2 regions of the Cellulomonas sp. T2.31MG-18 genome follow, and region 2 is predicted to be linked to the other one. Evidence: predicted binding sites of a transcription regulator. Region 2 holds the regulator's gene; the other holds the start of a gene.
The links. The regulator LexA, encoded in region 2, represses DNA repair genes until DNA is damaged. The targets are predictions, from matches to a motif close to TCGAACANNTGTTCGA.
Positions count from the first base shown of each region.

Region 1: ACFQTY_RS00940 (replicative DNA helicase) is a predicted target of LexA. The motif match lies at 3,882-3,897, and genes of this name have one in related genera.

Region 1 covers NZ_CAXWGW010000001.1:204,067-211,046, reverse strand. The annotation lists gene ACFQTY_RS00955 (branched-chain amino acid ABC transporter permease) at 1-892, opposite strand, end outside; gene ACFQTY_RS00950 (branched-chain amino acid ABC transporter permease) at 889-1,932, opposite strand; gene ACFQTY_RS00945 (branched-chain amino acid ABC transporter substrate-binding protein) at 2,032-3,276, opposite strand; gene ACFQTY_RS00940 (replicative DNA helicase) at 3,930-6,980, shown strand, end outside.
Region 2 covers NZ_CAXWGW010000001.1:1,615,650-1,622,629, forward strand. The annotation lists gene hflX (GTPase HflX) at 1-484, shown strand, start outside; gene ACFQTY_RS07480 (ATP-dependent DNA helicase) at 572-2,656, shown strand; gene ACFQTY_RS07485 (L-lactate dehydrogenase) at 2,743-3,747, shown strand; gene lexA (transcriptional repressor LexA) at 3,817-4,563, opposite strand; gene ACFQTY_RS07495 (LysM peptidoglycan-binding domain-containing protein) at 4,851-5,294, shown strand; gene nrdR (transcriptional regulator NrdR) at 5,422-5,988, shown strand; gene ACFQTY_RS07505 (aldo/keto reductase) at 5,968-6,980, opposite strand, start outside.

The DNA.
Region 1 (6,980 bases), 1.4 Mb from region 2:
TGATCACGTTGAACGTGGTCGGCACGACGAACTGCACCTGGCCCGCGTACAGGGCACCGGACAGGCCGCCGATCGAGGCGCCGATCAGGAACGCCCACAGCTTGAACTTGAAGGTGGGTACCCCCATGATCTCGGCCGCGTCCTCGTCCTCCCGGATGGCCACCCAGGCACGGCCGACGCGGGAGCGCTCGAGGTTCCCGACGAGCACCAGCACGACGACGATCAGCACCAGGGAGAGCCAGAACCACGCCGTGCCGGAGTTCACCGGGTGGGCGGTGTTGCCGGCGGAGAACACGCCGGTGGGGCGGGTGCTGCTGGTCCCGACGACGGGGTAGGCGATCCGGGACAGGCCCCGGCCGCCGCCCGTGATGTTCGACAGGTTGTCCGCGAGCAGCCGCACGATCTCGCCGAAGCCCAGGGTGACGATCGCCAGGTAGTCGCCGCGCAGCCGCAGCGTCGGCGAGCCGAGGATCAGGCCGGAGATGGCGGTCAGCGCGACGGCGACCGGCAGCGCGGCGAGCCACGCCCAGTGCGGGTCGAGGCCGTGCACGCGCCACGGGCTGTCCGGGCTGGTGATCAGGCCGACCGTGTAGGCGCCCACGGCGTAGAAGCCGACGTAGCCGAGGTCGAGGAGGCCGGCCTGGCCGACGACGACGTTGAGGCCGATCGCCAGGAGCGCGTACATGCCGAACTGGGCGAGCACCCCGCCGAAGTCGGTCCCGACGGTGGTGAGCACCGGCGGGCGCAGCACGGGCAGCAGGGCGATCAGCACGATCGCCGGGATGCCGACCAGCCACTGGGTCTGCCGCGGCAGGGTGTCCCACCACAGCCGGATGCGGTCGCCGACGCCGAGGTGGGGTGCGGCGGGGGCTGTGACTGTCTCGGTGCTCATGCTCGGGCCCTCCCCAACGACTCACCCAGGATGCCGGTCGGCCGGAACATGAGCACCAGGATCAGCAGCACGAAGGCGACGACGTCGCGCCACTCGGTGCCGAACAGCGCCTGCCCGTACAGCTCCATCACGCCGAGCAGCAGACCGCCGAGCAGTGCGCCGCGCAGGTTGCCGATGCCACCGAGCACGGCGGCGGCGAAGGCCTTGATACCGAGGATGAACCCGCCGGAGTAGAGGATGCCGCTGGGCACCCGCAGCGTGTACAGCAGGCCGGCGGCACCGGCGAGGATGCCGCCCACCAGGAACGTCAGCATGATCACGCGCTCGCGCGAGACGCCCATCAGCGTGGCGGTGACCGGGTCCTGCGCGACGGCACGGATGCCACGGCCGAACTTGGTGGCGTTGATGAACCGGTCGGTGGCGAAGGCCAGCGCGAGGGCGGAGGCGACGATCACCAGCTCGACGTTGTTCACGGTCGCGTTGCCGAAGTGGAACTGGGCGGTCGCCTGGACCAGCCGGATGGGCTGCTGCGCGTTCACGCCGCCGAGGTTGCCGCCGGTCAGCTTGGGCAGCACGAAGTGCACGAACTCCTGCAGCACGAACGACGCGCCGATGGCGGTGATGAGGAAGACGAGCGCCGGGGCCCCGCGTCGGCGCAACGGCCGGTACGCCACGCGCTCGAGGCCCACCGCGGCACCGCCGGCGACCGCCATGCCGCCGACCATCGCGACCAGCAGGTAGACGATCGTCATCAGCGTGCCCTGCTGGTAGGCGTTGCCGCTGGGACTGAAGCCGAGCAGCATCAGCGTCGCGTACTGGCCGAACATGCCGAACATGAAGATCTCGGAGTGCGCGAAGTTGATCAGCCGCAGCACCCCGTAGACCAGCGTGTACCCGACCGCGACCAGGGCGTAGATGGACCCGTAGGTCAGGCCGTCGACGGTGAGGGCCCAGAAGTTGCGGCCCAGGGCTCCGATGTCGAAGGCGCTGACCATGCTTCCGTCGAGGACGTGTCCGCCGGCGAGCAGGAGGACGCTCATGTTGCTCCTAACGAGAACCGCCACGGCACGCGGCCATGACGGGGCGAGCGGGACTGACGACGACGGCCGGGCCCTGGTGGGCCCGGCCGTCGTCCGGGGTCACTTCACCTGGTAGACCCAGGTGCTGGCCGAGGCCAGCTCACCCGTGGAGTCCCACTTGTAGTTCTTGGCCAGCCCGGCGCCGTCGTACGACGAGACGAACTTGACCAGGTCGCCGCGGGCGGTGATGCCCTTGTCGATGCCCTTCAGCATGATCGTGCCGAGGTCGTACGCCTCGACCGAGTAGACGCCGGGGGCGACGGAGAACATCGCCTTGTAGTCGGCCGCGAACTTGTCCGGGGCCGGGCCGCACGGGCAGGTGAGGTAGGCGCCCTTCGACGCGTCACCTGCCTGCTTGACGAACTCGGGGTCGTTGGTGCCGTCACCGGAGGCGAAGGCCGCCGTCACACCGCCCTGACGCAGCTGCGACAGGAGCGGCGCCGCCTCGGCGTAGTAGCCGCCGTAGTACACGGCGTCGGGGGACGCGTCCTTCACCAGCTGCACCGCGGCCGAGAAGTCCTTGTCACCCGTCTTGACCTTGGCGTTGCAGGAGGAGACGGCGACGGAGCCGAGCGTCTTCGCGACGACGGTGGCCAGGCCGATGCCGTAGTCGGAGTCGTCCTGGATCACGCAGACCTTCTTGTAGCCCAGCGTGTCCTTCATGTAGCTGGCGATCGCGCCGCCCTGGGAGTTGTCGTTGCCCAGGCCACGGAAGAAGTTGTTCCAGCCGTTGGTGGTCAGACCGGGGTTGGTCGCGGACGCCGTCAGCGACAGGAGGCCGGCCTGGTTGAAGATGCTGCCGGTCGCCTTGGTCTCGCCGGAGAACGCCGGGCCGAGCAGGCCGATCACCGAGGTGTCCGAGACGATCTGCGGCGCGACCTGGGTGGCCTTCTGCGGGTCGCCCTCGGTGTCGAACTGCTTGACGGTGACCTGGCAGCCGGCGTTCGCCTTGTTGTGCTGGTCGACCGCGAGCTTGAGCCCGTTGAGGATGTTGGTGCCGAGGGCCGCGTTGGGACCCGTCAGGGCGCCGGCCATGCCGATCGAGATGTTGCTGCACTTGGCGCTGCCGTCACCCGCCGGGTCCGCGGGTGTCGAGCCGCCCGCTGCGGCGACCTTCTTGCCGGTCGCGTCCACCTGCACGAGGGGCTGGATGGACAGGCTGCTGGAGGCGGAGCTGCCGCCAGTTGCGCCCGAGGTGCTGCCCCCGCCGCCGCCGCCCGTGCTCTTCGAGGAACAGCCGGCCAGCACGAGGCCGGCGGTCATGACGAGCGCCACGCCCGCGAGCCGCGGTGTCGATCTGCGCATGTGTGCTACCTCCTGGTTGGTCGAGGCACGGCCTCCGTCCCGACCCCTGAGCGTCGGGTTGGCACGCAAGGTAGGCCCGTTGCGTTTCGGTGGAGTTTCCACTTCACACGCAAACGGATCACGAGTCGAGATCCGGAGGGCCACGATGCGATCACGCCCTCGACTCGGGTGACGACGATGGTAGGGGTCAACCGGCCGGGATGCGATGCCTGTTACCGACGCGTCACATCGGACCGCCGCGGCGTCGCAGGTACGTCGGTGCTGGGGACCGGGCTGGGGACGAACCGGACACCCCGCGTCGGTAGGTGTCCGCAGGCTGTCCGCGGTGTGAATCCGAGACCAATTCGTGATGATGGAGATGCGCTCCACAGCCCGTGCACAGCGCTGTCGCAGGTCGCTGACGTGCCGGAAGACCTTCCGGACGGTTGTCCACAAGGCTGTCCACCAACTGTGCACAGCCGCGCCGCCGTGGCTCCACAGGGGGTGTGGACGGCGGTCGTTGAGCGGTCCGTCGGCGGCCGCCTACTCTCGCCCTGGCCCCTCGTGGACGGGGCGTACGTGCGGTCGCAGGGGGCGGTGTCCGTGAGGATGTCGGTGGCGTCCGGTAGAACACACGTTCGAGAGTGCAGGACGACGAGCGGGGTGGAGGACCGGTGACCATCGAGGACCTGGAGTACGGCGTGCCGTCCGCGCGGTCCCACGGCGACTCCGGCGAGCGACGGTACGACCCGGCCGACCGGCTCCCGCCCCAGGACCTGGACGCGGAGCGTTCGGTGCTCGGCGGCATGATGATCAGCAAGGACGCGATCGCCGACGTCATCGAGCAGCTGCGCGGCACCGACTTCTACCGGCCCGCCCACGAGATCGTGTACGAGGCGATCCTCGACCTGTACGGCCGCGGCGAGCCGGCCGACGCCGTTACGGTCGCCGACGAGCTGACCAAGCGCGGCGAGATCGGCCGCATCGGCGGTGCGCCGTACCTGCACACGCTGATCGCCACCGTCCCGACCGCCGCCAACGCGGGCTACTACGCCCGCATCGTGCGGGAGCGGGCCATCCTGCGCCGACTGGTCGAGGCCGGTACCCGGATCACCCAGCTCGGCTACGCCACCGACGGCGGCGACGTCGACGAGCTGGTGAACTCGGCCCAGGCCGAGGTGTACGCCGTCACCGAGCGGCGGGCCAGCGAGGACTTCCTGCCGCTGTCGCAGATCATCGGCGGCACCGTCGACGAGATCGAGGCGGCCGGGCACCGGGGCGAGGGCATGCAGGGGGTGCCGACCGGGTTCGCGGACCTGGACCGGCTGACCAACGGTCTGCACGCCGGCCAGATGATCGTGATCGCCGCTCGGCCGGCAATCGGGAAGGCGCTCGCTCTCGACACCTCGCTTCCCACGCCGACCGGCTGGACGACGATGGGCGACGTGCAGGTCGGCGACCTGCTGCTCGCAGCGGACGGCGCGCCGACGCGGGTGGTGGCCGCCACGGAGGTGATGAGCGGCCGGCCGTGCTACCGCGTGACGTTCGACGACGGATCGACGATCGTCGCGGACGCCTGGCACCAGTGGGCCACGCGCACCCGCGCGGACCGGCGCCGCAGCGACCGCGGCCAACCGGGCATCCGGACGACGGAGGAGCTGGCGGCGACGCTGCGGTGCGCAGTCGCGGACGGCCGGACGAACCACAGCGTGGACACCACGGCGCCGCTGCACCTGCCGGAGGCGGAGCTGCTCGTCGACCCGTACGTGCTGGGGGTGTGGCTGGGGGACGGCAGCGCGGACGGTGCCCGGTTCGTGTCAGCGGACCCCGAGATCGCGATGGAGATCGAGTCGCGCGGGTATGTGGCGACCGCGACAGAGTGGTCGCGGGGTGCGGCGGGGACGCGGGGCTACGGGATCGCGCTGCCTGCCGCTGAGCCGTTCGCGGAGCGGGAGTGCGAGGTCTGCGGCGCGCCGTTCGTCCCGCGGCGGAGCCAGGTGCGCACGTGCGGGCAGTCGTGCGGCGGCCGGGTCAAGGCGCTCTCCGGACCGGTCCCGGTACCCACGTGCCCTGACTGCGGCCAGCCGACGACAGGACTCGTTCGGTGCCAGGTGTGCCGCGACGCGTTCGGCACCGTTCAGGGCCGGCTCCGGACCCTGGGCGTGCTGGGGTCGAAGCACATCCCGGTGCAGTACCTACGTGGCAGCGAGCGGCAGCGCCGGGATCTGCTGGCCGGCCTGCTCGACACCGACGGAACGGTCAACCCGACGGGCAGCGTGCAGCTGACCTTCACGGACGAGCGCCTGGCGGCCGACGCCCGGGAGCTCGTCCACACGCTGGGATACCGCAGCGGACTGTCCATGCGGAGGGTGGCGGGAAGCCGCGAGTCCCGATCGACGGCGTACACGATCACCTTCACCACCGACGACGACGTGTTCCTGCTCGAGCGCAAGCGGCTGGTGCACAAGGACCGGCGGCGGCCCTCGACCCCGCGGCTGACGCAGCGCATGGTCGTCGCGGTCGACCGCGTCGACTCGGTGCCGGTGCGGTGCGTCGAGGTCGAGCACACGGACCACCTGTACCTCGCGGGACCGGCGATGATCCCGACGCACAACTCGACGCTCGGCATCGACATCGCGCGGTCGGCGTCGATTAAGCACAACATGGCGTCGGTCGTGTTCTCGCTCGAGATGAGCCGCAACGAGATCACCATGCGACTGCTGTCGGCAGAGGCGCGTGTTCACCTGCAGAAGATGCGCACCGGTCAGATGGGCGAGGACGACTGGGCCAAGGTCGCGCAGACCATGGGCAAGATCTCCGAGGCGCCGCTGTTCATCGACGACTCCCCCAACATGTCGCTGATGGAGATCCGCGCGAAGTGCCGTCGGCTCAAGCAGCGGCACGACCTCAAGCTGGTGATCATCGACTACCTGCAGCTGATGAGCTCCGGCAAGCGCGTGGAGTCCCGGCAGCAGGAGGTGTCCGAGTTCTCGCGTGCGCTGAAGCTGCTCGCCAAGGAGCTCGAGGTGCCGGTGATCGCCATCTCGCAGCTGAACCGTGGGCCGGAGCAGCGCACCGACAAGAAGCCGCAGATGAGCGACCTACGCGAGTCTGGCTGCCTGACGGAGGACACCCGGATCCTGCGAGCGGACACCGGCGCGGAGACGACCTTGGGCGAGCTCTACGCCCTCGGTTCGCGGGACGTCCCCGTCTGGGCGCTGGACGATCGCCTGCAGTACGTGCGGCGCCACCTGACCCACGTCTTCCCGACCGGGGTCAAGCCCGTGTTCCGGCTCACCCTGGCCTCAGGCAAGCGCGTCACGGCCACCGCGAACCATCCCTTCTTGACCTACGAGGGCTGGACGCCGCTCGAGGAGCTGAGCGTCGGGTCGCGACTCGGCGTGCCCCGTCACGTGCCAGGTCCGGAGCGCACGGCGCACTGGGACGACCGCAAGGTCGTGATGCTGGCGCACCTCCTGGGTGACGGGTCGTTCGTGCGACGCCAGCCGATCCGGTACGCGTCGATCGACGAGGCGAACCTCGCGGCCGTCAGCGATGCCGCTGCAGCCTTCGGCATCACTGCGATCCGCGACGACTACGCGGCGGCGCGCGTGACGACCCTGCGGCTGCCCGCTCCGTACCGGCTCACTCACGGGAAGCGGAACCCGATCGCGGAATGGCTCGACGACTTCGGTCTGTTCGGCGCCCGGAGCCACGAGAAGTTC
Region 2 (6,980 bases):
GCACCAGCTGGTCGAGGCGTTCCGGTCGACCCTGGAGGAGGTGGCCGACGCGGACCTGATCCTGCACGTCGTGGACGCGTCGCACCCGGATCCCGAGGGTCAGATCGCCGCGGTGCGGCACGTGTTCGCCGACATCCCGGGGGCGATGGACGTGCCCGAGATCATCGTGCTGAACAAGGCGGACCTCGCGAGCCCCGAGGCGATCGCCCGCCTCCGCTCCCGCGAGGTGCACTCCGTGGTGGTCTCGGCGCACACCGGCGAGGGGATCGCCGAGCTGATGGAGCTGGTCGCGGACCAGCTGCCGCGCCCCGGTGTGCCGGTCGACGTGGTGGTGCCCTACTCGCGTGGAGACCTGGTCAGCCGTGTGCACGAGCACGGCGACATCGATGCGGAGGAGCACACGCCGGACGGCACCTGGCTGCGCGCCCGGGTCGACGCGACGCTCGCCGGTGAGCTGAACGCGGTGGCGGTCCGTCGCGCCTGATGCGGCCCGCCCACGCGGCGCCCGCTCCCGCTGGCGCTCGTCGCGGCGGCGGCACGGGTAGACGCGCGCCGCGACTACGCTGACGCGGTGCCAGACCCCGAGCCCCCCGTTGCGGAGCTGCTCGACCTGGCGGTGACGGCTCTCGGCGGAGCTCGCCGGGACGGTCAGCACGCGATGGCGGAGGCCGTCGCCCAGTCGGTGGACCGTGGGGAGCACCTGCTGGTCCAGGCGGGGACCGGCACGGGCAAGTCGCTCGGCTATCTCGTCCCGGCCGTCCGTCACGCGGTGCTGGCCGAGGAGCGCGTGGTCGTGTCCACCGCCACCCTCGCGCTGCAGCGCCAGGTGGTCGCACGGGACCTGCCGCTGGTGGCCGACGCGCTGGCGGACCGGCTGCCTCGCAAGCCGACGACGGCGCTGCTCAAGGGCTGGCACAACTACCTCTGCGTGCACAAGGTGGCCGGGGGATACCCGGAGGACGACACCGCCGTCCTGTTCGATCTCGGCGAGCGTCGAGGTGCGGCCGACCACCCGGCGCCCGACGCCGAGGCCGGCCGCGAGAGCCTGGGTGACCAGGTGGTCCGCCTCCGCGAGTGGGCGCAGGAGACGGACAGCGGAGACCGGGACGACCTCGTGCCCGGGGTCAGCGACCGGGCGTGGCGGCAGGTGTCCGTCACGTCGCTGGAGTGCCTGGGCTCCACGTGCCCGATGGTCGACCAGTGCTTCCCCGAGCGCGCCCGCGCCGCGGCACGGGCGGCCGACGTCGTGGTGACCAACCACGCGATGCTGGGGATCGCGGCGTCGGGGTCGCCCAACGTGCTGCCGGAGCACCAGGTGCTGATCGTCGACGAGGCGCACGAGCTGACGGACAGGGTGACGGCGCAGGCGACCGACGAGCTGTCGTTGGCGAGCGTGGAGCACGCCGCCCGGCTGGCCCGTCGTCATGGCGGCGTCCCGACGACCGACCTGGACGCCGCCGGCCGCGCGCTCGCCGCCACGCTGGTCGAGCTGCCGGAGACCCGGTTCGCCGACGGCCTGCCACCGGCCGTGCGTGACGTGGTCGGCTCCGTGCGGGACGCCGCCCGCGCCCTGCTCAGCGCCCTGAAGCCGGACCCGAGCCGCACGGCGGCGTCCGGCGGCCCGGACGGCGGCGTGAAGATGGCCAGCACCGCGATGCTGTCCCTCTTCGAGGTCGCCGAGCGGATGAGGGCCGACCCGGAGGACGCCCGCCGCCAGGTGCTGTGGTGCAGCCGTTCCGAGGATCGTCGCGGCGGCACGCTGACGCGGCTGCTCGTCGCCCCGCTCGCCGTGCACGGACTCATCCGCACCAACCTGCTGGCGGGTCGCTCGGCCGTCCTGACGTCGGCGACCCTGACGCTCGGCGGCTCGTTCGAGCCGGTCGCCCGGTCGATGGGCCTCACCGGCCCGCCCGAGGCAACGGCCCAGCCCGCCGTCGAGACCGGTATCGCCCCGGAGCGGCCGTCGAACGGGGACGAGGCCACCCAGCCGTGGCGGGGCCTCGACGTCGGGAGCCCGTTCGACTACGGCAAGCAGGGCATCTGCTACGTGGCGCGGCACCTGCCGCCACCCGGTCGGGAGCCCGCCACAGCGGCTCAGCTGGACGAGATCGAGGCGTTGGTGCGCGCCGCCGGCGGTCGCACGCTCGGCCTGTTCTCGTCCCGCCGGGCCGCACAGGCGGCCGCCGAGGCGATGCGGCAGCGGCTGGACGTCCGGGTGCTGCTGCAGGGCGACGACCAGCTGCCCACGTTGGTCGCGCAGTTCTCGGCCGACGAGTCGACGTGCCTGTTCGGCACCCTGTCGCTGTGGCAGGGCGTCGACGTGCCGGGCGCCACCTGCCGGCTGGTGATCATCGACCGCATCCCGTTCCCGAGGCCGGACGACCCCCTCATGGCGGCTCGCACGGAAGCCGTCGCGGCGGCCGGGGGGAACGGGTTCATGGCCGTGTCCGCGACGCACGCGGGCCTGCTGCTCGCGCAGGGTGCGGGTCGGCTGATCCGGACGGTCGACGACCGGGGTGTGGTGGCGGTCCTGGACCCTCGTCTGGCGACCGCTCGGTACGGCACGTTCCTGACCAGGAGCATGCCGCCGTTCTGGACGACGACCCGGCGTGACGTCGCTCTCTCCGCGCTGCAACGGCTCGCGGCGGCCGACTAGCCTTCCGAGTACCGGGGTGATCCGGTCAGGGCGTGACCAACGTCCTGCTGCCGCCGCCAGGTCGCGGCGCACCGCGAGGAGGAGCCGTGAGCGAGAGCGACGACATCGACGAGGGTGGCCTGCACGGGACCGTCTTCTCTCCCCGCAGGGCCTCGAAGCTGGCGATCGTCGGTGCGGGCGCCGTGGGGTCGACCATGGCCTACGCCGCGCTGATGAGGGGTTCGGCGCGCACCGTGGCGCTGTTCGACATCAACCGCGCGAAGGTCGAGGCCGAGGCGCTGGACCTCTCGCACGGCATCCAGTTCATGTCGATGGCGGAGGTCGTCGGCTCGGACGACATCGACGTCCTCGCCGACGCCGACGTGGTGATGTTCACGGCCGGCGCCAAGCAGAAGCCGGGCCAGAGCCGCCTCGACCTGGCCGGGGCGACCATCTCCCTGGTGCAGAAGGTGCTGCCGAGCATCGTCCGCGTGGCGCCGAACGCCGTCTACGTGATGGTGACCAACCCCGTCGACGTGGTGACCTACGCGGCCCTGAAGATCTCCGGGCTGCCGCCGTCGCAGCTGTTCGGCTCCGGCACCGTGCTCGACTCCTCGCGCCTGCGCTTCCTCATCGCCCAGCACACCGGAGTCGCGGTGCAGAACGTGCACGCCTACGTCGCCGGGGAGCACGGAGACACGGAGATCCCGCTCTGGAGCTCGGCGAGCCTCGGCGCGGTGCCGCTGCTGGACTGGAACGGGTTCGGCGACCGGGGTCCGCTGACCGCCGGCGTCCGGGAGGCGATCGCCCGCGACGTGGTCGAGTCCGCCTACAAGATCATCGAGGGCAAGGGCGCGACGAACTACGCCATCGGCCTCGCCGGCTCGCGCATCATCGAGGCGATCCTCAAGGACGAGCACCGCATCCTTCCCGTCTCGTCCCTGCTCGAGGGCTACCACGGCATCAGCGACGTCTGCCTCTCGGTCCCGGCCGTGGTGGCGGCCGACGGTGTGGGCGAGCGGATGCCGGTGCCCATGTCCAGCGACGAGCTGGCGGGCATGCGACGCTCCGCCGACGCGGTGCGCTCGGTCGCGCGGCAGTTCGGGTTCTAGACGACGCCTGCGGGCTCGCCGGACCTGACCGGCGGGCCCGCCGGGCCGTCCTGGCGTGCGCCGATCGCCCTAGAGGCTGCGCAGCACGCTCACCACACGACCGAGCACCGTCGAGTCGTCGCCGGGGATCGGTGCGTACGCGGGGTTCTGCGGCATCAGCCAGACGTGACCGTCCGTGCGCTTGAGCGTCTTGACCGTCGCCTCGCCGTCGATCATCGCCGCGACGATCTCGCCGTTCTCCGCCACCGGCTGGCGCCGGACCACCACCCAGTCGCCGTCGCAGATGGCGGCGTCGATCATCGAGTCGCCCCGGACCCGGAGCAGGAAGAGGTCGCCCTCGCCGACCACCTGCCGGGGGAGCGGGAAGACGTCCTCCACCACCTGGTCGGCGAGGATCGGGCCACCGGCCGCGATCCGTCCGACGACGGGCACGTATGCCGGCCCGGGGGTGCGGTCCAGCTCCGGCAGGTCGGGGTCGAGACCGGCCGCCCATTCCGCCGTCCCGATGCGCACCGCACGGGAGTCGTCGGGCTGGACCACCTCGATCGCGCGGGGCCGGTTCGGGTCCCGACGCAGGTAGCCCTTGCGCTCGAGCACGGTCAGCTGGTGCTTGACCGACGACGGGCTGGTCAGGCCGACCGCCTCGCCGATCTCCCGCATGCTCGGCGGGTAGCCGCGGCCCTCGACGGACTGCTTGATCGTCGCCAGCACCAACCGCTGACGCGGTGTGAGCCCCTCGTCGTCGGGGGCGCCGTCCGGTAGTGCGTGCACCGAGGCGAGGGTCCCGTCCTCGTCCGTCCGCCTGCTGTCCGTCACCGCGCTGTCCTCCCTGTGGCCGGCGGCGTGCCGGACCGTCGCACCCACCGACCCCGCCGTCCGCGTCCGGCCTGGTACCAGCGCCGCGCGGGTCGTGTCAGTGGTCGGTGATGGTCTGTCGCCGTGCAGCGAGCGTATGGCCCGCGGCACCCGGACTCAAACACCTGTTCGAGCGTGTCTCGACGGATGTCGGTCCCGTCTGGTAGACATCGTACAGACGTTCGACGAACGGATGTTCGATCCGGTGGTGGCATCGCGAGGTGCCACCCGCGACGGAGGTGGGCAGCATGAGCGCGATCCTGGTCACGGCACGTCCGGCGGTCGTTCCCGTCCGGGCTGGTGCGGCGGCGCCTCGCGGTGTCGCCGGGGCGCGGGAGCGGCACCTCCGGCTGGTCCCGGACGCGACGGCGCCGACGGACGAGCGGCAGGCTCAGGAGCGGCCGCTGCGGCTGACCCGGCGGGGGCGCGTCGTGGTGGCGGCGCTCTCGCTGCTGCTCGTGGCCGGCGTCGGCGTCCTGGGGAGCAGGGCAGCGGCTGACGGACCCGCCTCCGCTCCGGTCGTCGAGCGGCACGTCGTGACGTCCGGCGAGACGCTGTGGGGCATCGCCGCGTCGGTCGCGCGTCCCGGTCAGGACGTCCGAGACGTGGTGGTCGAGCTGCAGAAGCTGAACGGGATGGGCGACTCGGGCCTGGTGGCGGGCGAGGAGCTGGTGGTTCCCGCCGCCGGCTGACGGCCCTTCGTTCCTTGCGCGGCCCGCAGGCGTCGCTTAGCGTCGCCTGCGACCCCGACGAGTCGGAGGGGTCGTTCGACGGTGCCGCCGACCGCCCCCGGGTGGCGGCACAGGTGAGAGGACCCTTGTGCACTGCCCCTTCTGCCGGAACCCCGACTCGCGCGTCGTGGACTCGCGGACGTCTGACGACGGTGCATCGATCCGTCGTCGACGTCAGTGCCCCCAGTGCGGACGACGGTTCACCACGCTGGAGACCACGAGCCTCGCAGTGGTGAAGCGGTCCGGTGCCACCGAGCCCTTCAGCCGGGAGAAGGTCGTCAACGGCGTCCGCAAGGCCTGTCAGGGTCGGCCGGTCAGCGAGGACGACCTGGCCCTGCTGGCGCAGCGTGTCGAGGAGACGCTCCGCTCGTCCGGTCAGGCCGAGGTCGACGCCTACGAGATCGGGCTGGCGATCCTCGGTCCGCTGCGGGAGCTCGACGAGGTCGCGTACCTCCGGTTCGCCTCGGTGTACCAGGGCTTCGACTCCCTGGAGGACTTCGAGGCGGCGATCACCGTGCTGCGGGCCGCGCACGAGGACCACGACACCGACGACGTGGCTCCCGACGCGACGGACGAGCCGGCTGCGAGCCCGGCCGACGGTCGACCGTCGGTCCCGACGCCGCCGGGTCCGCCGTCAGAGGTCGCTCGAGCGTGAACCCCAGAGGTTGATGCCGGCATCGACGGCGTGAGGCTCGACCGCGACGAGCTCGTCCTCGGTCAGCGGCGCGGTCGCCGCACCGGCGAGGTTCTCGTCCAGCTGGTGCGGCGTACGCGCACCCACCAGCACGGTCGTCACCCGCGGGTCGCGCAGCACCCACGCCAGCGCGAGCTGCGGCAGCGTCCGTCCTGACGCCCGTGCGATCTGGTCCAGCGCGCGCACGTGCGCCAGCGCCTCCTCGGTGAGCCACTCGGGGCGGAGCGGACCGCCTCGTGCCGCGCGGGAGTCCGCCGGTACACCGTGCAGGTAGCGGGTGCTGAGCATCCCCTGCGCGAGCGGCGAGAAGGCCACCATGCCCATCCCGGCGTCACCGACCACGTCCAGCAGCGACCGGCCGTCGCTCCCGGGCCGCTCCACCCACCGGTTCAGCATGGAGTAGGCCGACTGGTGGACCGTGAGCCGGATGCCGAGCTCGTCGGCGACGTGCAGCGCCTCTCGGGTCCGGTCCGCCGAGTACGAGGAGATGCCGACGGCCCGTGCCTTCCCGGCGCGGACCGCGCCCGCGAGTGCACCGATCGTCTCCGCCAGCGGTGTCGCGGGGTCGTACCGGTGCGAGTAGAAGACGTCGACGTGGTCGGTCCGCAACGCCCGCAGCGAATGGTCGAGGGACGCGCGGAGGTACTTCGCCGAGCCGTGCTCCCCGTACGGCCCCGGCCACGCGCGGTAGCCCGCCTTGGTGGTGATCACCAGGTCGTCACGGTGCGCCGCGAGCTCCCGGTCGAGCAGCCGGCCCACGGCCTCCTCGGCGGCGAAGGGTGGGGGTCCGTAGTTGTTCGCCAGGTCGAGGTGGAAGACCCCGCGGTCGACGGCGCGCAGCACGAGGGTCCGTTGGGCGTCGAACGACGTGTCCTGGCCGAAGTTCTGCCACAGCCCGAGAGAGACGGACGGGAGGATCAGACCGGCCACGCGTCGGGTCGGTACCGGCTCGG